2 linked regions of the Cereibacter sphaeroides 2.4.1 genome follow. The main gene of each other region encodes a partner of the protein of the gene in region 2 in a complex. Links are inferred from orthologs where the notes say so. Each region holds a gene or a part of one and is shown on either strand. Other genes may lie near its edges. The genes, in order: uvrA and mfd.

Evidence for each region.
Region 1: the proteins of mfd (region 2) and uvrA are in contact, whole or in part, in a crystal structure (PDB 4DFC), measured with the Escherichia coli proteins. The link is inferred for Cereibacter sphaeroides 2.4.1 from one-to-one orthologs.

Annotation. Positions count from the first base shown.
Region 1 is NC_007493.2:1,643,703-1,654,005, forward strand. What follows is about bases 4,162-7,572. They hold uvrA (excinuclease ABC subunit UvrA), read right to left. Parts: upstream 7,221-7,572; coding sequence 4,362-7,220; downstream 4,162-4,361. Other genes in these bases: RSP_RS07970 (MFS transporter), read right to left, coding at 7,337-7,572. Also shown: RSP_RS07945 (LysR family transcriptional regulator), read right to left, coding at 1-889; RSP_RS07950 (CoA-acylating methylmalonate-semialdehyde dehydrogenase), read left to right, coding at 992-2,491; RSP_RS07955 (Crp/Fnr family transcriptional regulator), read left to right, coding at 3,016-3,672; RSP_RS07960 (YgaP family membrane protein), read left to right, coding at 3,924-4,127; more of RSP_RS07970, read right to left, coding at 7,573-8,503; lpdA (dihydrolipoyl dehydrogenase), read right to left, coding at 8,676-10,070; RSP_RS07980 (DUF924 family protein), read right to left, coding at 10,159-10,303. UniProt on the Escherichia coli protein: The UvrABC repair system catalyzes the recognition and processing of DNA lesions. UvrA is an ATPase and a DNA-binding protein. A damage recognition complex composed of 2 UvrA and 2 UvrB subunits scans DNA for abnormalities.
Region 2 is NC_007493.2:1,449,300-1,460,222, reverse strand. The notes cover bases 2,775-6,805. They hold mfd (transcription-repair coupling factor), read left to right. Parts: upstream 2,775-3,107; coding sequence 3,108-6,605; downstream 6,606-6,805. Other genes in these bases: RSP_RS07100 (hypothetical protein), read left to right, coding at 2,775-3,031. Outside these bases: RSP_RS07115 (NAD(P)-dependent oxidoreductase), read left to right, coding at 1-486; RSP_RS07110 (lipid-binding SYLF domain-containing protein), read right to left, coding at 684-1,241; hemB (porphobilinogen synthase), read right to left, coding at 1,368-2,372; more of RSP_RS07100, read left to right, coding at 2,516-2,774; RSP_RS07090 (multidrug effflux MFS transporter), read right to left, coding at 6,868-8,085; RSP_RS07085 (DsbA family oxidoreductase), read right to left, coding at 8,082-8,726; RSP_RS07080 (TetR/AcrR family transcriptional regulator), read left to right, coding at 8,925-9,566; RSP_RS07075 (efflux RND transporter periplasmic adaptor subunit), read left to right, coding at 9,554-10,726; RSP_RS07070 (efflux RND transporter permease subunit), read left to right, coding at 10,737-10,923. UniProt on the Escherichia coli protein: Couples transcription and DNA repair by recognizing RNA polymerase (RNAP) stalled at DNA lesions. Mediates ATP-dependent release of RNAP and its truncated transcript from the DNA, and recruitment of nucleotide excision repair machinery to the damaged site.

The sequences.
Region 1 (10,303 bases), 190 kb from region 2 along the record:
GGCGAGTCATGCCCTCAAGACGGTGGACCTCGCGGCGCACCCCCTGCACCAGCGCATCGGTGAAGCGGTTGAGCCGCTCGAGGCGCACATCGTCCTGATGCCGGATGAGCCAGAAGCTGCGGCTGAGGCTCAGCGCCTCGGGCAGGATCTTCACCAGCTCGGGCGCGGAGGGCATGGCGAAATCGTGCACGATCCCCACGCCCGCCCCGGCGCGCAGCCAGTTGAGCTGCACCGAGACCGAATTCGAGGCGAAGGGCACCGAGCCCGAGCCGAGCCCAGTGAGGTAATCCAGTTCCTTGTCGAAGATCATGTCGGGAATGTAGCCCACCAGCTGGTGCGCCTTCAGATCCTCAAGGGCGCGGATCGGCGGATGGCGGCTCAGATACTCCGCGCTCGCCGCCAGATGCAGCCGGTAGTCGGCCAGCTTCTGCACCCGGAGCCGCCCGGCCTCCGGCCGGCTCACGCCGATGGCCAGATCGGCCTCGCGCTTGGAGAGGTTGAAGACCCGCGGCAGCGCCACGATCTGCACCTCGAGCCCCGGATTGTCGGTGCAGATCTGCGCCAGCACCTGCGGCAGCAGATAGTTGGCGCAACCGTCGGGGGCACCGATGCGGATCTGCCCCGACAGGCCCGCGGCCCCCTGCAGATCCTCGGCCGCCTCGCCCACCGCCTGCTCGGCCCGCTCGGCATGGGCCAGAAGACGCTGCCCCGCTTCGGTCAGCGCATAGCCTTGCGGGCTCTTGGCAAAGAGCGGCACCCCCAGCGCCTCCTCGAGCCGCGCAATGCGCCGGCCCACCGTCGCCGGGTCGAGCCTCAGCCCCCGTCCCGCCCCCGAGAGGCTTTCGGCGCGCGCCACGCCGAGGAAGATGCGCAGGTCGTCCCAGTCCATTTCGATCCTCGTCCGGGCATTTCTGCAAAGTGCTTTTGGAGACTTGCCGCTTTCTTCGGCAGGATTGCAAGGTATCCTGCCGCCAAACCGAGGGAGATTTGCATGGAAGAACTCAGCCACTGGATCGACGGCAAGCGCGTGAAGGGCACCTCCGGCCGCTTCGCCGATGTCTTCAACCCGGCCACCGGCGAGGTGCAGGCGCGCGTGCCGCTCGCCTCGAAGGCCGAACTCGACGCCGCCGTGGCCTCGGCCGCCGCCGCCCAGCCGAAATGGGCCGCCACCAACCCGCAGCGCCGCGCCCGCGTGATGATGGAGGTCGTGCGCCTCCTCAACCGCGACATGGACAAGCTGGCCGAGGCGCTCTCGCGCGAGCACGGCAAGACCATCCCCGACGCCAAGGGCGACGTGCAGCGCGGCCTCGAGGTGATCGAATTCTGCATCGGCGCGCCGCATCTGCTGAAGGGCGAGTTCACCGACAGTGCGGGCCCCGGCATCGACATGTATTCGATGCGCCAGCCGCTCGGCGTGGCCGCGGGCATCACGCCCTTCAACTTCCCGGCGATGATCCCGCTGTGGAAGATGGGCCCCGCGCTTGCCGCCGGCAACGCCTTCATCCTGAAGCCCTCCGAGCGCGATCCGTCCGTGCCGCTGATGCTGGCCGAGATCTTCCAGGAGGCGGGCCTGCCCGACGGCGTCCTGCAGGTGGTGAACGGCGACAAGGAGTCGGTCGACGCGATCCTCGACAACCCGACCATTGCGGCGGTGGGCTTCGTGGGCTCGACCCCGATCGCGGAATATATCTATTCCCGCGGCTGCGCGAACGGCAAGCGCGTGCAGTGCTTCGGCGGTGCCAAGAACCACATGATCATCATGCCGGACGCCGACCTCGATCAAGCGGCCGATGCGCTGGTGGGCGCGGGCTACGGCGCTGCCGGCGAGCGCTGCATGGCGATCTCGGTCGCCGTCCCGGTGGGCGACGAGACGGCCGATGCGCTCATCGAGCGGCTGATCCCGCGCATCGAGAAGCTGAAGGTCGGCCCCTACACCGCGGGCAACGACGTGGATTACGGCCCGGTCGTGACCGCCGCCGCGCGCGAGAACATCCTGCGCCTCGTACAGTCGGGCGTGGATCAGGGCGCCAAGCTGGTGGTCGACGGCCGCAACTTCTCGCTCCAGGGCTACGAGAAGGGCTTCTTCGTCGGCCCGCACCTCTTCGACCATGTCAGGCCCGACATGGACATCTACCGCAAGGAGATCTTCGGCCCGGTCCTCTCGACCGTCCGCGCGGCCTCCTACGAAGAGGCGCTGAGCCTTGCCATGGATCATGAATACGGCAACGGCACCGCGATCTACACCCGCGACGGCGACGCCGCCCGCGACTTCGCGGCGCGCGTGAATGTGGGGATGATCGGGATCAACGTGCCGATCCCGGTGCCGCTGGCCTACCACACCTTCGGCGGCTGGAAGAAATCGGCCTTCGGCGACCTGAACCAGCACGGCCCCGACTCCTTCCGCTTCTACACCCGGACGAAGACGATCACCTCGCGCTGGCCCTCGGGCATCAAGGAGGGCTCCGCCTTCAACTTCAAGGCCATGGACTGAGTTTCGGTCCTGCTCCACCTCCCGCAGCCGGCGCCCCCGCGCCGGCTGCTTTCCTTTGCGGGTGCCCGATCCGTCCGAGCTGAGACCTGGCAGCCCGCCGCCGCCCCGCCCCGTCGACGGCTTCCGTTTGCTGGCCCCGAGCCTCGATCCGTCCGACGTGCGACCCGGCAGCCCGCCCCGCGTCGACGGCATCCCTTTGCGGACCCTGCGCCCCGATCCGTCCGACGTGCGGCCCGGCAGTCCCCACCGCCGGCCACGCAGAGAGCGCCGGCCGCCGGGCCCGCGCCGCGACCCCGCCTGCGGGTTCGCATCCGTGCCCCGTGCGTCGCTCGGTTGACAGCTGGCAACTCTGCCTCTCGCCGCGCAGGCTGTCTCCCTTGGCGGGCACTGCCTCCCCCGATCCGTCCGAACTGCACCCTCCCAGCCCCCGCCGCTGGCCTGCCCGCGTCGGAAGGGCGCGGCCTTGCGGGCTTGACCGGCCGCCCCGACTGCCGGACACCAAAGACCTGTCACGAGGAGCCGCCATGAGCTGGATCGACGACGCGGGCCTGCCCGATCTTGCCGCCGACGCGCGCGCCCGGCTCGAGGCGCTGCGCCCGGTCCGGCTCGCCCGGGGCACGCTCCTCTTCCGTCCGGGGGATGCGGCGCAGGGCTTCGTGGTCGTTCTCGAGGGCCGCGTCGAGGTGTTCCTCACCGGCCCCACCGGGCGCGAGATCCTGCTCTACGCGGTCGAGCCCGGCCAGAGCTGCGTGCAGACGACGCTCGGCCTCATGGGCGGCGAGGACTATACCGGCGAGGCCGTCGCCGCGACCGATCTCGCCGCCGTGGTCATCCCGCGCCCGCTCTTCCTGCGGCTGATGGACGAGAGCGCCGCCTTCCGCAGCTTCGTCTTCACCGCCTTCGCGCGGCGGATGCAGATGATGATGCATGTGCTGGAAAAGGTGGCCTTCCAGCGCGTCGAGAGCCGGCTCGCCGGCACGCTCCTCGCCATGGCGGAAGCCAACGAGGTGACGGCGACGCAGGCCGATCTCGCCACCCGGATCGGCTCGGCGCGAGAGGTGGTCTCGCGGCGCCTCGACCAGTTCGCGCGGCGCGGCTGGGTCCGGACCGACCGCGGCCGGGTCCGCCTCCTCGACCCCGGCGCCCTGCGCCGCCTCGCCGCGGCCGACGGCGCAGACTGATCGAGAGCGGCTCGTCGGACCGCCGCCATGCGCAGGCAGGGCTCCGGATCGAACCTGGCCCGGCTCAGCCACTCTCCTGAACGCTGCCCCGACCGGACGAGAGCCCATCAGGCAGGCACGTCGCTCCCGAACCCATACGTTCCGCGGCCGGGCCAGGGCGAGCGTGACGAGATCACAGACCGCGGACAGGCCGGGGCCTAGGGTCGCCTCATGCCCCGTGCCGGGGCGGATCCAACCCAAAGGTGAGACGGATGTTCAAGACCAACGTCGGCGGCATCGACCGCATTCTCCGCATCGTCGTCGGGCTCGCGCTGCTCGCGGCCTTCTTCCTGATGCCCGACGCGAGCTACCGCGCCGTCCTGCTGATCGGCATCGTGCCGCTCCTGACCGGCCTCTTCTCGACCTGTCCGCTCTATTCGCTCGTGGGCATCAACACCTGCCCGATGAAGGGCTGAAGGACGCCGCCGCGCCGCCTGCGCGTCGCTCAGGGCGCGATGGGCTGCGGCGCGGCCGCCATTGGGTGCAGGGCAAAGGCGCCGGGGCGACCCGGAGGAAGCGCTGCACCGACGGCGGCCCTTGCAGGCAGGGCGGCGGCTTCAACCGCCTGCCTCAGGTGCTTCCCCGCCCGCTCCGTCCGCGGCAGCGCGGCGCGAGCGGGGCTCGATGCCCCCGAGCGGCGCAGCCCCGGCCTATTCCGCCGCCAGACGCCGGGGTTTCAGCATGTCGCGGAGGTAGCGGCCGGTGTGCGAGGCCTCGACCTTGGCCACCTCCTCGGGCGTTCCCTCGGCCACGATCTTGCCGCCGCCGTCGCCGCCTTCCGGGCCGATGTCGATGATCCAGTCCGCGGTCTTCACCACATCGAGATTGTGCTCGATCACCACCACCGTGTTGCCCTGCTCCACCAGCTCGTGCAGCACCTCGAGCAGCTTTTTCACATCCTCGAAATGCAGCCCCGTCGTCGGCTCGTCGAGAATGTAGAGCGTGCGTCCCGTGGCGCGGCGGCTCAGCTCCTTGGAGAGTTTCACCCGCTGCGCCTCGCCGCCCGAGAGCGTCGTCGCCTGCTGGCCCACCTTGATGTAGCCGAGGCCCACCCGCATCAGCGCGTCCATCTTCTCGCGGATCGAAGGCACCGCCTGGAAGAACTCCTGCGCATCCTCGACCGTCATCTCGAGCACGTCGGCGATGCTCTTGCCCTTGAACCTGATCTCCAGCGTCTCGCGGTTGTAGCGGTGGCCCTTGCAGGTCTCGCAGGTCACATAGACGTCGGGCAGGAAGTGCATCTCGATCTTGATGACGCCATCGCCCTGGCAGGCCTCGCAGCGCCCGCCCTTCACGTTGAACGAGAACCGGCCCGGCTGGTAGCCGCGCGCCTTCGACTCGGGCAGGCCCGCGAACCAGTCGCGGATCGGCGTGAAGGCCCCGGTGTAGGTCGCGGGGTTCGAGCGCGGCGTGCGCCCGATCGGCCGCTGGTCGATGTCGATGACCTTGTCGAGCTGCTCGAAGCCCTTGATCGTCTCGCAGGGCGCCGGCGTCTCGCGCGCCCCGTTCAGCCGCATGGCCGCCGTCTTGTAGAGCGTCTCGATGGTCAGCGTCGACTTGCCGCCGCCCGAGACGCCGGTCACGCAGACGAACTTGCCCAAGGGGAAGTCCACCGTCACATCGTGGAGGTTGTTGCCGCTGGCCTTCACCACCGTGAGGGCCTTGCCGTTGCCCTTCCGCCGCTCGGCGGGCACCGAGATCTCGCGCGTGCCCGAGAGATACTGGCCGGTGAGGCTCGCCGGATCGGCGGCGATCTCGGCGGGCGTGCCGTGCGCCACCACCTGCCCGCCATGGACGCCCGCGCCCGGACCCACGTCGAACACATAATCCGCCTCGCGGATCGCATCCTCGTCATGCTCCACCACCAGCACCGAATTGCCCTGATCGCGCAGGTTCTTCAGCGTGGTCAGCAGCCGGTCGTTGTCGCGCTGGTGCAGCCCGATCGAGGGCTCGTCGAGCACATAGAGCACGCCCGTCAGCCCTGAGCCGATCTGCGAGGCGAGCCGGATCCGCTGGCTCTCCCCGCCCGAGAGCGTGCCGGCCGCGCGGCTCATCGACAGATAGTCGAGCCCCACATTGACGAGGAAGCCCAGCCGCTCGCGGATCTCCTTGAGGATCGCGCGCGCGATCTCGTTCTTCTGCGCGGTCAGATGGCCCGGCACGGTCTCGATCCAGGCGAAGGCCTCCTTGATCGACATCTGCACCACCTGCCCGATGTGCAGGCCGCCGATCTTCACCGCCAGCGCCTCGGGCTTCAGCCGGTAGCCGCCGCAGACATGGCAGGGCCGGTTGTTCTGGTACCGCTCGAATTCCTCGCGCACCCAGGCCGAGTCGGTCTCGCGGTAGCGGCGCTCCATGTTCGGGATCACGCCCTCGAAGCTGCGGCTGACCTGATAGATCCGCCCGCCCTCGTCGTAGCGGAAGGTGATCTCCTCCTCGCCCGAGCCGCGCAGGAAGACGGATTGCACGTTGAACGGCAGGTCCTTCCATTTCTTCTTCGGATCGAAGCCGTAATGCCGCGCCAGCGCCTCGATGGTCTGGGTGTAATAGGGCGATTTCGACTTGGCCCAGGGCGCGATGGCCCCCTGCTTCAGCGTGAGCCCCTGATCGGGCACCACGAGACGCTCGTCGAAGAAGAGCTCCATCCCCAGCCCGTCGCATTCCGGGCAGGCGCCGAAGGGCGCGTTGAACGAGAAGAGCCGCGGCTCGATCTCGGGGATGGTGAAGCCCGAGACCGGGCAGGCGAATTTCTCGGAGAAGGTCGTGCGCACCGGCTCGCCCTCGGCGGGCGCGCTCTCGAAGATCGCGATCCCGTCGGCGAGGTTCAGCGCGGTGCGGAAGCTGTCGGCCAGCCGCGTCTCGATCCCCTCGCGCACCACGATCCGGTCCACCACCACATCGATGTCGTGGCGGAACTTCTTGTCCAGCGTCGGCGGCTCCTCCAGCTCGTGGAAGGTGCCGTTCACCTTCACCCGCTGGAAGCCCTGCTTGCGGAGCTCGATGAACTCCTTCTTGTATTCGCCCTTGCGGTCCCGGACGATGGGCGCGAGCAGATAGCCCCGCGCGCCCTCGGGCATTGCCATCACCGCATCGACCATGTCCTGCACCTGCTGCGCCGCGATGGGCAGGCCGGTGGCCGGGCTGTAGGGCGTGCCGACCCGCGCCCACAGAAGGCGCATGTAGTCGTAGATCTCGGTCACGGTCCCCACGGTCGAGCGCGGGTTCTTCGAGGTCGTCTTCTGCTCGATGGAGATGGCCGGCGACAGACCCGAGATATGGTCCACATCCGGCTTGCCCATCATGTCGAGGAACTGCCGCGCATAGGCCGAGAGGCTTTCGACATAGCGGCGCTGGCCCTCGGCATAGATCGTGTCGAAGGCGAGGCTGGACTTGCCCGACCCTGACAGGCCGGTGATGACCACCAGCTGATCCCGCGGGATGTCGACATCGATGCCCTTGAGATTGTGCTCGCGCGCCCCGCGCACCGAGATGAACTTCTGTTCGGCCATCGCCCCGATCCTCGCGATCTCGTCTTCCGGAACGGCGGATATAGAGGCCCGGGCCTGAGTCTCCAACCGCCGGTCGCGAACATAGTATGAACTTTAACCGGATGGCAGGGTTTATTTCACGCCATCGCCCTGCGGCGGGCAGAAAGCCACTGGTGGAGCAAGATCCCGGCGAGGCTCGGCAGCAGCACGAAGAAGATCAGCCCCCGTGCCCCTTGGGCGGCGATGAGGGCCGCCAGAAGAGGCGTTCCGCTGGTGGTGCCGAGATTGCCGAGCTGCGCCACCGCGCCCGCGGCGCGCGCGCGATCCTCCGGGGCCGGGTTCAGCTGCGGGATGGCCGCGAAGGACGCGCCCTGCACCAGCCCCAGCGCCGCGGCGAGGCTGAGCGCTGCCGCCTCCATGGCGAGCCCCTGCCCCCAGCCCGCCCAGAGCGCCAGCGTCGAGACGATGGCGAGGCCGAAGCCGCCCTGCACCACCTTCACCGCCGGAACTCGCCCCAGCATCCAGACGCCCAGCGTCAGCGAGACGGCGATGGAGGCGAGCGGCATGGCCGAGGCGAGGAAAGCGGGATGCGGCGTCTCGGGCGGCAGAAGCGTCAGCAGCGCCACATAGACGAGCGTGTAGCAGAAGAAGCCGATGGCGGGCGCGGCCACCCGGGCCGAGGCATAGATCTGCCCGTGCTGGCGCAGAAGCGAGGGCTGCACGCCCGGCAGGCGGGGGCTCCGCGCGTCGGCGGGCAGGAGCGTCCGCACGAGGAGCGCACAGGCCGCCATATAGGCCGCATGGATCAGGAACAGCGGCGGGATGCCCCAGGCCGCCACCAGCGGCCGCCCGATCCAGGCGGTGAAGGCGAAGGAGACGGCGAAGAACGAGGCCCAGAGCGTCATGGCAAAGCCCTGCCGCGCCGGCGGGGCGATCTGCGCGATGAGCACCGGGGCGGACACCACGATGGCGAGATGCGCCAGACCCTCCACCGCCCGCAGCCCCAGCATGAGGCCCAGCGGCGGCAGCAGCGCCTCGATCAGCGACAGGCCCGCGCCGGCGAGGAGCGCCGTCACCAGCACCCGGCGGTAGCCGAGGCGGGCCACGAAGAGCCCCGCCGTCGTGCCGAAGATCAGCCCCGCGAAGCCCACGACCGAGACGATCAGCCCGAGCGTCACCTCCGCAGCCCCGGCATAAGCGGCCGAGATCGGCTCGAAGATCACCCCCACCTTGGAGAATTGCGCAGCCGCGCCCAGTCCGGCGAACCAGAGCACGAAGACCTGAAGCATGGGCGAGCGGATCATGCCCCCTCCTACTCCCGCGCCCCGGCCAAGGCCAGAGCGTCCGGCACCTGACCGCCCCATGGTCAGGCCTCGCCGGGCTGCCAGAGCCCCACGGCGGCGAATGCCGGGCCACACAGCCCCAACGCAAACGGCGCCCCGGAGGGCGCCGCCGCAGCCTTCTCAAGAGGAAGCCTCAGAAGTGGATCGCGCGGCCGTAGGCGTCGAGCACCGACTCATGCATCATCTCGGAGAGCGTCGGATGCGGGAAGACGGTCTCCATGAGCTCCGCCTCGGTCGTCTCCAGCGCGCGGCCCACGACATAGCCCTGGATCAGCTCGGTCACTTCCGCGCCCACCATATGCGCCCCCAGCAGCTCGCCGGTCTTCGCATCGAACACCGTCTTCACGAAGCCCTCGGCCTCGCCGAGCGCGATGGCCTTGCCGTTGCCGATGAAGGGGAAGCGGCCGACCCGGATCTCGTAGCCCTTCTCCTTCGCCTTGGCCTCGGTCAGGCCGACGCTCGCCACCTGCGGCTGGCAGTAGGTGCAGCCCGCGATCGAGCCCGGCTTGATCGGATGCGGATGCCCGCCCGCGATCAGCTCGGCCACCATGACGCCCTCGTGGCTGGCCTTGTGCGCGAGCCATGGCGCGCCCGCGATGTCGCCGATGGCATAGAGCCCCTCGACGCCGGTCCGGCAATATTCGTCGGTCACCACATGGCTCCGGTCGACGGTCACGCCCGCGGCCTCGAGGCCCAGCCCCTCGACATTGCCCACGATCCCCACGGCCGAGATCACCGTGTCGAACTCCATCGTCTCGGTCTTGCCGCCGGTCTCGACATGGGCCGTAACCTTGCCGCCCGCCCGGTCGAGCTTCTTGACCGTCGCCTTCTCGAGGATCTTCATCCCCTGCTTCACGAACTGCTTCTTGGCGAAGGCCGAGACCTCGGCATCCTCCACGGGCAGGATGCGCTCCATCACCTCGACCACCGTCGTGTCGGCGCCGAGCGTGTTGAAGAAGCTCGCGAATTCGATGCCGATGGCGCCCGAGCCGATCACGAGCAGCTTCTTCGGCATCCGCTTCGGTTCCAGCGCATGTCGATAGGTCCAGACCAGATCGCCATCCGCCTCGAGCCCGGGCAGCTCGCGCGCCCGCGCGCCGGTGGCGAGGACGATGGACTTCGCCTCGAGCTCTTCCGTGCCCTTGTCGGTCCTGACCGAGACGCGGCCCTTCCCGGCCAGCGTGGCATCGCCCATGACGACCGTGATCCTGTTCTTCTTCATCAGATGCGCCACGCCCGAGGAGAGCTGCTTGGCCACCCCGCGCGACCGTTTCACCACCGCGCCGAGATCGTAGCCGATGCCCTCGGCCTTCAGGCCGAACTCCTTCGCGCGGTGCATCAGGTGGTAGACCTCGGCCGAGCGCAGCATCGCCTTGGTGGGGATGCAGCCCCAGTTCAGGCAGATCCCGCCCAAGTTCTCGCGCTCGACGATGGCGACGTTCAGGCCCAGCTGAGCCCCCCGGATCGCGCAGACATAGCCGCCGGGACCGGCGCCGATCACGATCATGTCGAAGCTCTTCGCGGGCATCCTCGCCTCCATGGAAAAAGTAGTTTGGCCTTAAACCATTTCCCTCGCCTGCGCAACGGCCGCCCCGGGAGCCCGGGAGCGCGGCGCCTCACCCCCTCAGGCGCCGCACCTCGGCCGCATAGGCGCCCTCCGCAAGGAAGGCCTCCTCCTCGGGGGTGGAGGTCCGTCCCAGCGCTGCGTTGCGGAAGGGAAAGCGCCCGAAGCGGGCGATGATGGCCGCATGGGCATGGGCA
Region 2 (10,923 bases):
GGGGCCGAGAACGGCGTCCTGTCGATCATGTGCGGCGGCTCGGAGGCGCATTATGCCGCGGCCGAGCCGGTGATGGCGGCCTATGCCCGGGTCTGCCGCAGGCTCGGCGAGAGCGGCTCGGGCCAGATCGCCAAGATGATGAACCAGATCTGCATCGCGGGGCTGGTGCAGGGGCTGGCCGAGGCGCTGGCCTTCGGCGAGAAGGCGGGCATGGACGGCAAGGCCGTGGTCGAGGTCATCAGCCAGGGCGCCGCGGGCAGCTGGCAGATGGCGAACCGGCATGGCTCGATGCTCGACGGCAAGTTCGACTACGGATTTGCGGTGGACTGGATGCGCAAGGATCTGGGCATCTGCCTCCGGACCGCCGACGAGGTGGGGGCAAGCCTGCCGGTAACGGCGCTCGTGGACCAGTTCTACAAGGAGGTCCAGCAGATGGGCGGCGGGCGCTGGGACACCTCCGCGCTCATCAAGCGCCTCACGCGCTGAGGCTGCCGCCCGCGATCCGCAAAGGGAAAGCCCCCGGCGCCTGCGCCTTTGCCGCTGCGTCGGGCGGTCCTTCCTCTGCTCCCGCAAGGGCGACGACCGCGCGGACCGGCTCCCTTGGCGCCCCAAGGCCCGGCAGGCGCACATGGAAAGGGCCCCGGGAGCGGCTCCCGGGGCCCGGATCGCGAAAGATGGCCCGTTCAGGGGATGATGCGCGAATATTTCACGCCGCCCAGCGTCGCTCCGGCGATCAGGCCGGACTGGCCGAAGACCAGCGCCACGACGGGCTGGATCTCGGTCGTTTCCTTGCCGAGGCTCGCGCCCTGATCGGGCGTGGCGTAGCGCACGTCCGCGCCCACCGCCCAGCCGGTGCCGGCGCGGAAGTCGGCCAGCGCCTGCTCGGTCATGAAGAAGAGCGCATGGGCATATTGCTGCGCGCCGATCTGGAAGCCGATGGTGGCGCGGGTGGCCGAGTAATAGTCCACCGTGATGTCGTTGATGCGGAGCGCGCCGCGGCCGTAGGCGCCGCCCACGCCGAAGCCCGCCTCGGTCACGAGCGGCATGTAGAGCACGCCCCTGGCATCGCGGGCGAGGTCGCGCGTGCCGGGGTAGCGATTGAAGAGATAGTCGCGCGTGGCATCCACCCGCGCATCGATCACCGCCGCATTGTTGTTGCCGACGCCGTTGGCACAGCCTGCCACGAGCGCCAGCGCCGCGCCGGCGGTGCCGAGAAAAGCCCGTCTCGAATAATCAGCCATGGAAACCCTCATTCCGCCTCAAGTCCCTGGGGCGGGGATCTTCGTCCCCTGACGGACACTTATATCGCGTTCTTCGCCCTTTGTCAGCCCGAAGCGTCCCGGCCGCGGCAGCCCGGTGCCGATGCGTCAGCCCATGCCGTTCAGAAGCCGTGCCGCCTCGGGGGCGAAATAGGTGAGGATGCCGTCGCAGCCCGCGCGCTTGAAGCAGAGCAGGCTCTCCATCATCGCGGCCTCGCCCTTGATCCAGCCGCGGTCGGCCGCGCCCCGGATCATCGCATATTCGCCCGAGACCTGATAGGCGTAGGTCGGCACGCCGAAAGCGTCCTTCACCCGCCGGCAGATGTCGAGATAGGGCATCCCGGGCTTCACCATCACCATGTCAGCGCCCTCGCGCAGGTCGCGCTCGATCAGCCGCAGCGCCTCGTCCGAGTTGCCGGGATCCATCTGGTAGGTCTTCTTGTCGCCCTTGAGCGCGCCCGAGGCGCCCACTGCATCGCGGAACGGGCCGTAGAAGGCCGAGGCATATTTCGCCGAATAGGAGAGGATCGCCACATCCTTGTGGCCCGCCGCCTCGAGCGCGGTCCGCATTGCGCCGATGCGGCCGTCCATCATGTCCGACGGCCCGAGGATGTCCGCGCCCGCCTCGGCCTGCGCCAGCGCCATCCGGACCAGCGCCTCGACCGTCTCGTCGTTCAGGATGATCCCGTCGCGCACCAGCCCGTCATGGCCGTTGGCATTGTAGGGATCGAGCGCCACATCGGTCATGACGGCCAGCTCGGGCACCGCGGCCTTGATGGCGCGGATCGCCCGGTTGGCGAGGTTGCAGGGGTTCCAGGCCTCCTCGCAGAGCTCGGTCTTCAAGGACGGATCGGTGTAGGGAAAGAGGCAGACCGCCGGGATGCCTAGGCTTGCGGCTTCTTCGGCCGCGGCCACGATCCGGTCGACCGAGCGGCGCACGACGCCCGGCATGGAGTGGATCGGCTCTTCGATATTCTCCCCGTCACGCACGAACAGCGGCCAGATCAGATCGCCCGTGGTCAGCGTATATTCCTGCGTGAGCCGGCGCAGCGCGTCGGTGCGGCGGGTGCGGCGGAAGCGGGCATGGGGATAGGCGGCTTGGATCGGGCGCATGGCTGTCCTCGGGAACGTCACGGGCACGCGGTGCCCGTGCTTGGAAATTTCCTTGTGCCTGCCATGGAAAGACCCCCATCTCAAGGGTACGAATGCCGCAAGGGCGGTATGCAGGATCGTCCGGGCAGGAGGGCAGGCCGCAGGTGGATTTCTACGTCCGTATTTCCGAGGTGATCGATTTCCGTTCCTTCTCGAACCTCTGGTTCTGGATCGCGCTGGCGGTGATGTGGTCGACCGCGAGCCACTGGGTGATGGGCGTGCCCTGGGATCTGGTGCAGCGGGCGCGCCGGCAGGGTGGGCGCGCGGGCGAGGATGTCCATCAGCTGGCCTGCATCTATGCAGGCCGCCTCCGCCACATCGGCGAGGCCGCGGGTCTCTGGGTCGTGGCACTGGCCTCGTTCCTGCTGACCGCGCTGGGGATCCTCGGCTTCCGCTACGGGCTCGAATTCGCGCAGGCGCTGTTCTGCCTCGGCTTTCCCATGATGCTCGTGGCCGGCATGAGCCACCGCACCGCGCTCCGGATCGAGGATCTGGCGGGGCCGGACCTTTACCACGCGCTCTCCTGGCATCGGCGGCAGGTGCAGGGGCTGGGGGTGGTCGCGATCTTCTTCACTGCCCTCTGGGGGATGTATCAGAACCTGCGCATCGGCGCGCTCTGACGGCCCCGGGAGCCGCCGTGCAGCAACGCAGCACGCAGGCCGTTGACGCGGCGGCGCGCCCTGTTAAGTGAGCCTCATGCAGAACGGAACGCGGATCTTCCTCGGCGGTGCGCCCGAGGGCTACGATGCCCGGCTGGTCGCGAAAGAGCTCGACCGCGGTGCCCCTGTCATTCACGTCGCGCGCGACGACAAGCGGCTCGAGGCCATGCGCACGGCGCTGGCCGTCATGGCGCCGCGCGCCGTGGTGCTGGAGCTTCCGGCCTGGGACTGCCTGCCCTACGACCGGGTCTCGCCCAACCCCGAGATCTCGGCGCGGCGGATGGCGACGCTCGCCGCCCTGGCGCACGGGATGCCGGGGGCCTTCGTCCTGCTGACCACGCTCAATGCCGCGACCCAGCGCATTCCCGCGCGCGAGGTGCTGCGGGCGGCCTCCTTCTCGGCCCGCGTGGGCGACCGGGTGGATGAGGGACGCCTTAGGTCCTATCTCGCCCGCATGGGATTCTCGCTCACCGACACGGTGACGGAGCCCGGCGACTATGCGATCCGCGGCGGCATCGTCGACATCTATCCGCCGGGTGTGGCGGGGCCGGTGCGGCTCGATTTCTTCGGCGACGTGCTGGACGGAGCGCGCCGCTTCGACCCCGAGACCCAGCGCACGGTCGAGAAGCTCGACCTCGTGGAGCTGGCCCCGGTGTCGGAGGTGATGCTGGACGAGGGTGCCTTTACCCGCTTCCGCCAGAACTATCGGATCGAGTTCGGCGCGGCGGGGACGGACGACCCGCTCTACGAGGCCGTGTCGGCAGGCCGCAAGCATCAGGGGATGGAGCACTGGCTGCCCTTCTTCCACGCGCGGCTCGAGACGCTCTTCGACTATCTGCCCGAGGCGAGCGTGATGCTCGACGATCAGGTGACGCCGGCGCGGATCTCGCGCTGGGAGGGGATCGCCGACCAGTATGACGCGCGGCGCGAGGCGATGACGGCGAAGGGCCGGCTCGACACGGTCTACAAGCCCGCCGCGCCGGATCTCCTCTATCTCGACGAAGCCGCATGGGAGGCGGCCGTGGCCGGGCACCGGGTGATCCAGCTTTCGCCGCTGGCCCAGAGCCCCGGTCCGGGCGTCCTCGATGCGGGCGGGCGGATGGGGCGCAGCTTCGCGCCCGAGCGTCAGGCCGAAAACATCAGCCTGTTCGGGGCGTTGGTCGATCATGTTCGCAGCTTGCGCGAGGATCGGCAGGTCGTGATCGCCAGCTGGTCCGAGGGCGCGCGCGAACGGCTGAAGGGGCTTCTCGAGGAAGCCGGCCTGCAGGGCACGAAGCTCGCGCAGGACATCCGCGACGTGCCCGAGGCACGCGGCGGCACGCATCTGATGGTCTGGGCGCTGGAGCAGGGCTTCACCGCGCCGGGGCTCGCCGTGATCTCGGAACAGGATGTGCTGGGCGACCGGCTGATCTCGAAGCCGAAGAAGCGCCGGAAGGCCGAGAACTTCCTGCGCGAGCACGACACGCTGACGCCCGGCGATCTCGTCGTCCATGTCGAGCATGGCGTGGGCCGCTACATGGGCCTCGAGACGCTGCGGGTGCCGCAGCCGCCCTCGAACAAGCCGGGGCCGCCGCACGATTACCTGCATCTCGTCTATGCCGAGGACGCGAAGCTCTACCTGCCGGTCGAGAATATCGAGCTTCTGAGCCGCTACGGGCACGAAGAGGGGCTGCTCGACAAGCTGGGCGGCGGGGCGTGGCAGGCCAAGAAGGCGCGCCTCAAGGAGCGGATCCGCGAGATTGCCGAGCGGCTCATGCGGATCGCGGCCGAGCGGCACCTGCGCCATGCGCCGATCCTCGAGGCGCCGCATTCGCTGTGGGAGGCCTTTTCGGCCCGCTTCCCCTATCAGGAGACGGACGACCAGCTGTCGGCCATCGCGGATGTGGTGAAGGACCTCGAATCCGGCAGCCCGATGGACCGGCTCGTGGTGGGCGATGTGGGCTTCGGCAAGACCGAGGTCGCGATGCGGGCGGCCTTCGTGGCGGCATTGGCGGGCATGCAGGTGGCCGTCATCTGCCCGACCACGCTTCTCGCCCGTCAGCATTTCCGCAGCTTTGCCGAGCGCTTCCGCGGCTTTCCGATGAAAGTGCATCAACTGTCGCGCTTCGTCTCGGCCAGGGAGGCGGCCGAGACGCGGTCGGGCCTCGCCGACGGCACGGTGGATATCTGCATCGGCACCCATGCGCTTCTGGCCAAGGGCGTGAAGCTGAAGAACCTCGGGCTCCTCATCATCGACGAGGAGCAGCATTTCGGCGTGTCGCACAAGGAGCGGCTGAAGGAGATGCGCTCCGAGGTCCATGTGCTGACGCTGACCGCGACGCCCATCCCGCGGACGCTGCAACTGTCGCTGACCGGCGTGCGCGATCTGTCGATCATCGCGACGCCGCCCGTGGACCGGCTCGCCATCCGCACCTACGTCTCGGAATTCGATACTGTGACGATCCGCGAGGCGCTCCTGCGCGAGCGGTATCGGGGCGGGCAGAGCTTCTTCGTCGTCCCGCGGCTCTCGGATCTGCCCGACATGGAGGCCTTCCTGCGCGACCATGTGCCCGAGGTCTCCTATGTGGTGGCGCACGGCCAGCTGGCGGCGGGCGAGCTCGACGAGCGGATGAATGCCTTCTACGATGGCAAGTTCGACGTGCTTCTGGCCACGACCATCGTAGAGTCGGGCCTCGACATCCCGACCGCCAACACGATGATCGTCCATCGCGCCGACATGTTCGGCCTGAGCCAGCTCTATCAGATCCGCGGCCGGGTGGGCCGGGCCAAGACGCGGGCCTATTGCTATCTCACGACGAAGCCGCGCGCGCCTCTCACCCCGCAGGCGATCAAGCGGCTGCGGCTGCTCGCCTCCCTCGACAGTCTCGGCGCGGGCTTCAATCTCGCCTCGCACGACCTCGACCTGCGCGGCGCGGGCAACCTCCTCGGCGAGGAACAGTCGGGTCATATCAAGGAGGTGGGCTACGAGCTTTACCAGCAGATGCTGGAGGAGACGATCCAGAAGATCCGCTCGGGCGAGCTGCAGGGCCTGAGCGAGCCCGACGAGCAATGGGCGCCGCAGATCAACCTCGGCGTCCCCGTGCTGATCCCCGAGGAGTTCGTGCCCGATCTCGACGTGCGGCTCGGGCTTTACCGCAGGCTCTCGGGTCTCACGACCAAGGTCGAGCTCGAAGGGTTCGCGGCCGAGCTGATCGACCGGTTCGGCCCGCTGCCGCGCGAGGTCAACACGCTTCTCCTCGTGGTGCGCATCAAGGCCATGTGCAAGCGCGCGGGCATCTCGCGGCTCGAAACCGGCCCGCGCGGGGCGACGGTGCAGTTCCACAACGACAAGTTCGCCAATCCGGCGGGCCTTGTGGATTTCATCAAGGCGCAGGGCGAGACGGCGCGGGTGAAGGACAACAAGATCGTGCTTGCGCGCGACTGGAAGACCGAAGGCGAACGGATCAAGGGCGCCTTCGCCATCGCCCGCGATCTGGCCGAGAAGGTGGTGAAGCCTGAGAAGACCCCCGCCAAGGTCGCTCGACCGGCGGGCTAGCCGAAGGCAGGGGACGGGGTCCGTCTCCCTGCGGGAGGACACAGGAGGCCCGTCCGGCGGGCAGGTGACTGCGGGGCAGGGTTGAGGCCGGCATCGGCCACCCCGTCGCGGGACAGGGGTCGCCCCCCGGCAAGTCGAGCGAAGGCAGGAACCATTGCGCAGCGGGAGAGCGGTCGCAGCCAGGCCTACCCGGGTCGCGCCTTCGGCCTGCAGACGGAAAACGACAGGGATGGCCCGGAGGCCATCCCTGCGTGGCAGGCTATCAGTTCCGGGGCAGCGAGCGGATCAGCAGGTAGCCCAGTCCCGCAAAGCAGGCCACGCCCAGCATGAGCGGCAGGGGCGTCCCGTCGAAGGCGAGACCCAGTGGCGCGGCGAGGCAGACCGCGAGAACCGTCGCGATCGAGCCGATGACCGACGCCGCCATGCCCGCGATATGGCCGACAGGCTCCATCGCCAGCGCATTGAGGTTGCCGAGCGTCAGGCCCGCGGTGAAGAACACCCCCGTCGTCCAGGCCACATAGGCCGGGAAGGCCAGCGCCGCCGGCCAGAGGTCGGCCACGTTCATCCCCCACATGCCGAGCGAGACGAGGAACTGCACGCCGAGCGCGACCGTCACGAGGAAGCGCATCCCGAGCCGCATGACGAGGGCCGCGTTCACGAGGCTCGCGCTGCCCGCCATGAGGGCGATGGCCGCAAACCAGAGCGGGAAGCTCTCGGCCCGGCCCCAGGTCGTGTCGAAGACCTGCTGGGTCGAGGAGAGCGTGCCGAAGAGCGCGCCGAAGACCAGCGTCTGCACCCCGATGGCGGTGAGGATCACCCGGTGCGAGAGCACCTCGCGGAAGGCCGAGACCAGCCCCTCGGTCGAGAAGGGGCGGCGCGCCTCGGGCGGGAGCGTCTCAGGCTGGCGCAGCGAGACCCAGAGGATCGACACGGCCGAAAAGCCGAGGAACGACAGGAAGATGCCGCGCCAGCCCAGGGCCTCGATCACGACCGTGCCGAGGAGCGGCGCCACCGCCGGCACCAGCGTGAAGATCAGCATGGCAAAGCTCATGATCCGCGCCATCTCGCGCCCGCGGTAGAGGTCGCGGACGAGCGCCAGCGACACGACCCGCGGAGCCGCAGCGCCGAGCCCGCCCGCCACGCGGGCCAGCAGCATGAACTCGAGCGTGGGGGCCGCCCAGGCGCAGAGCGCGGCGAGGCAATAGAGCACGGCGCCGCCCATGATGACCTTCTTGCGCCCGAACCGGTCCGAGAGCGGGCCTGCGAAGATGGTGCCGATCCCCATGCCGAGGACGAAGCTCGTGAGGATCAGCTGCGCGCGGTTCGGCGCGTCCGGGCTCAGCTCGGCCGCGATCTGGGGCAGGGCGGGCAGCATGGAATCGATGGAAAAGGCCACGGTCGCGAAGAGCATCGCGATCATGCCGACGAATTCGGGCTTCGAGAGCCGCCCGCTCTCGGGGGAGCCTGCGAGGGAAGTCATGCGTCGGATCCCTTCGCTGCGGCCAGTTCGTCGATCACCTGCTGCCAGAGCTCGACCGGCTGCGCGCCGGGCACCACATGGCGGCGGGCAACGAGGAAGGTGGGCACCGCCCGCACGCCCTTGGCGCGCGCATCCGCATCCCGCGCGGCCAGATCCTCGCGGTCGGCATCCGAGGAGAGCAGCCGGAGCGTCAGCGCCCGGTCCATGCCGCAGCGCCCGGCGATGTCGGCCAGCACCTCGGGCACGCCGATGTCGAGCCCCTCGCGGAAATAGCCGCGGAAGAGGGCGGAGACCACCGCCGCCTGCCGCCCCTCGAGCCCGGCCCAATGGATCAGCCGGTGCGCGTCGAGCGTGTTGGGCGTGCGTTCGATCGCGGAGAAGTCGATCTCGAGCCCCGCCGCCTCGGCCGCGGCCTGCACCTGGGCATAGACCTCGACCGCGGCCTGACGCCCGCCGAACTTGGTTTCGAGGTAGCTGCGCCGGTCCATCCCTTCGGGGGGCATGTCGGGATTGAGCTGGAACGGGTGCCATTCGATGAGGAACGGATGGTCGGGGCGCGTCTCGAGCGCGCGGTCCAGATGCGCCTTGCCGATGTAGCACCAGGGGCAGACGGGATCCGAGAAAATGTCGAGGCGGATCATGGCCGCTCCTTTGGAAATCCTGCGTTGGGGGGTGGGCCGCGGCGGTCATCCCGGGACGGGAGCCCTGCGGCGATGCGCCACCTCGTGCTACGCCTGCCTGTCGGGCGATGCAAGCGGGGGCGCCTCACGCCCTCTTGATCTTGCCTGACGGCTCTCTATGTGCGAATGAACGTTCATTCGCCAGCCGCACGAGGCCTCATGCCCGACAGCTCTGCCCCCGTTCCGCGCGGCGACGAGATCCTCGATCAGATCCGCGGCACCTTCGCCGAGAAGGGGTTCGACGGCGCCTCGATGCAGGATCTGGCCCGCGCCGCGGGCATGAGCGTCGGCAACTTCTACCGCTACTTTCCCTCGAAGGCCGCCATCGTCGAGGCGATCGTGCGGCGCGATCTCGAAGGCGTCGAGCGTGACTTCGCCGCCGTGGTCTCGTCCGACGATCCGATGGCGCGGCTGCGCGAGATCCTGCGCTACCGGATCGAGGTGGAGCTCTGCGAGGAGGATGCGCCGCTCTGGGCCGAGATCACCGCCATGGCGCACCGCAACCCCGAGATCGCCGGCATCTGCGAGCGCATGGAGACGGAGATCCGCCGGGCCTTCCTCGGGATCTTCGCCCGCGTGACGGGGCAACCTCCGGCCGAGGCCGAGGCGCGCTTTGCAGCCCATGCCGCCTTCCTCGTGATGCTGGTGCGGGCCTGGGCGCTCGACTGGCCGCAGAAGCGGGCCGGGGCGGTCGAACTGAAATCCCTTCTGCTGCGCAGCATCGACGCCACCCTCGACGAGGTGGCACGGTGCGAGGCGCAGGGTGCTTCGAAAGCGAGAGGTCTGCCATGCGGCGCGTGATGACGATTGCCCTTCTTGCCGGTCTGATGCCCTGGGCGAGCCCCGCGCAGGAGGCCGCCACCCCGGCCGCAGGTGCTCAGGCCCTGCCCGCCATCACGGTCTCGACCGTCGTGCGCCGGCCGATGCGCGACCGGGTGATCGCCTCGGGGCTGATCGGCGCGGTCGAGCTGGTGCAGGTCCAACCGCTGATCGAGGGCCAGCCCATCGAGACGCTCGAGGCCGACGTGGGCGATACCGTGGCCGAGGGGCAGGTGCTGGCGCGCCTGTCGGTCTCGACGCTCGAACTGCAGAAGAGCCAGTTCACCGCCTCGCTCGCCTCGGCGCGCGCCACCATCGCCCAGGCCGAGGCGCAGGTGCTCGAGGCCAAGGCCTCCGCCGACGAGGCCGAGCGGGTGAACCGGCGCACCGCGCAGCTGCGCCAGCAGGGTGCGGCCTCGCAGGCGGCGGCCGATACGGCGCAGGCCGCGTCGGTCTCGGCCAACGCCCGCGTGATGGTCGCGCGCCAGACGCTCGAGGCCGCGCGGGCGCAGGTGGCGCTGGCCGAGGCGCAGCTGGCCAATATCGAGCTGCAATTGAACCGCACGTCGGTGGTGGCGCCGGTGGCGGGCGAGATCGTCTCGCGCACGGCCAAGGTCGGCGCCATCGCCTCGGCGCAGGGCGAGCCCATGTTCACGCTGCTGCGCGACGGGCAGCTCGAGCTCTTCGCCGATGTGGCCGAGCAGGATCTGCTGCGGCTCAGGCCCGGGCAGAAGGTGCTGATCCGCACGCTCGGCACGGCCGAGCCGCTCGAAGGGACGGTCCGGCTGGTCGAGCCCACCATCGACACCGCCACCCGCCTCGGCCGTGCGCGCATCGCCATAGGCCAGATGGAGGCCGTGCGCTCGGGCATGTTCGCCGAGGCCGAGATCCTCGTGAGCGAGCGCGACGCGCTGGCGGTGCCGGTGACGGCGGTCAGCGGCGGCGCCGACGGTGCGACGGTCCTGCGCGTGCGTCAGGGCGGCGAGGTGGAGCGGACGCCCGTCACCACGGGCATCCGCGACCGCGGCATGGTCGAGATCGTCGAGGGCCTGTTCTCGAACGACCTCGTGGTGACGAAGGCCGGCGCCTTCGTGCGCCCCGGAGACCGGGTGAACCCGGTCCCCGCCGAACCCGTCAACTGAGGCGCCCGCGATGAACTTCTCCGCCTGGTCGATCCGCAATCCGGTCGCGCCGCTCCTCGGCTTCGTCCTGCTGATGGTGCTGGGCTGGCAGGCCTTCAACACGCTGCCCATCACGCGCTTTCCGAACATCGACGTGCCGCTGGTGGCGGTGACGGTCGATCAGGCCGGCGCCGCGCCCGCCGAAATGGAGACGCAGG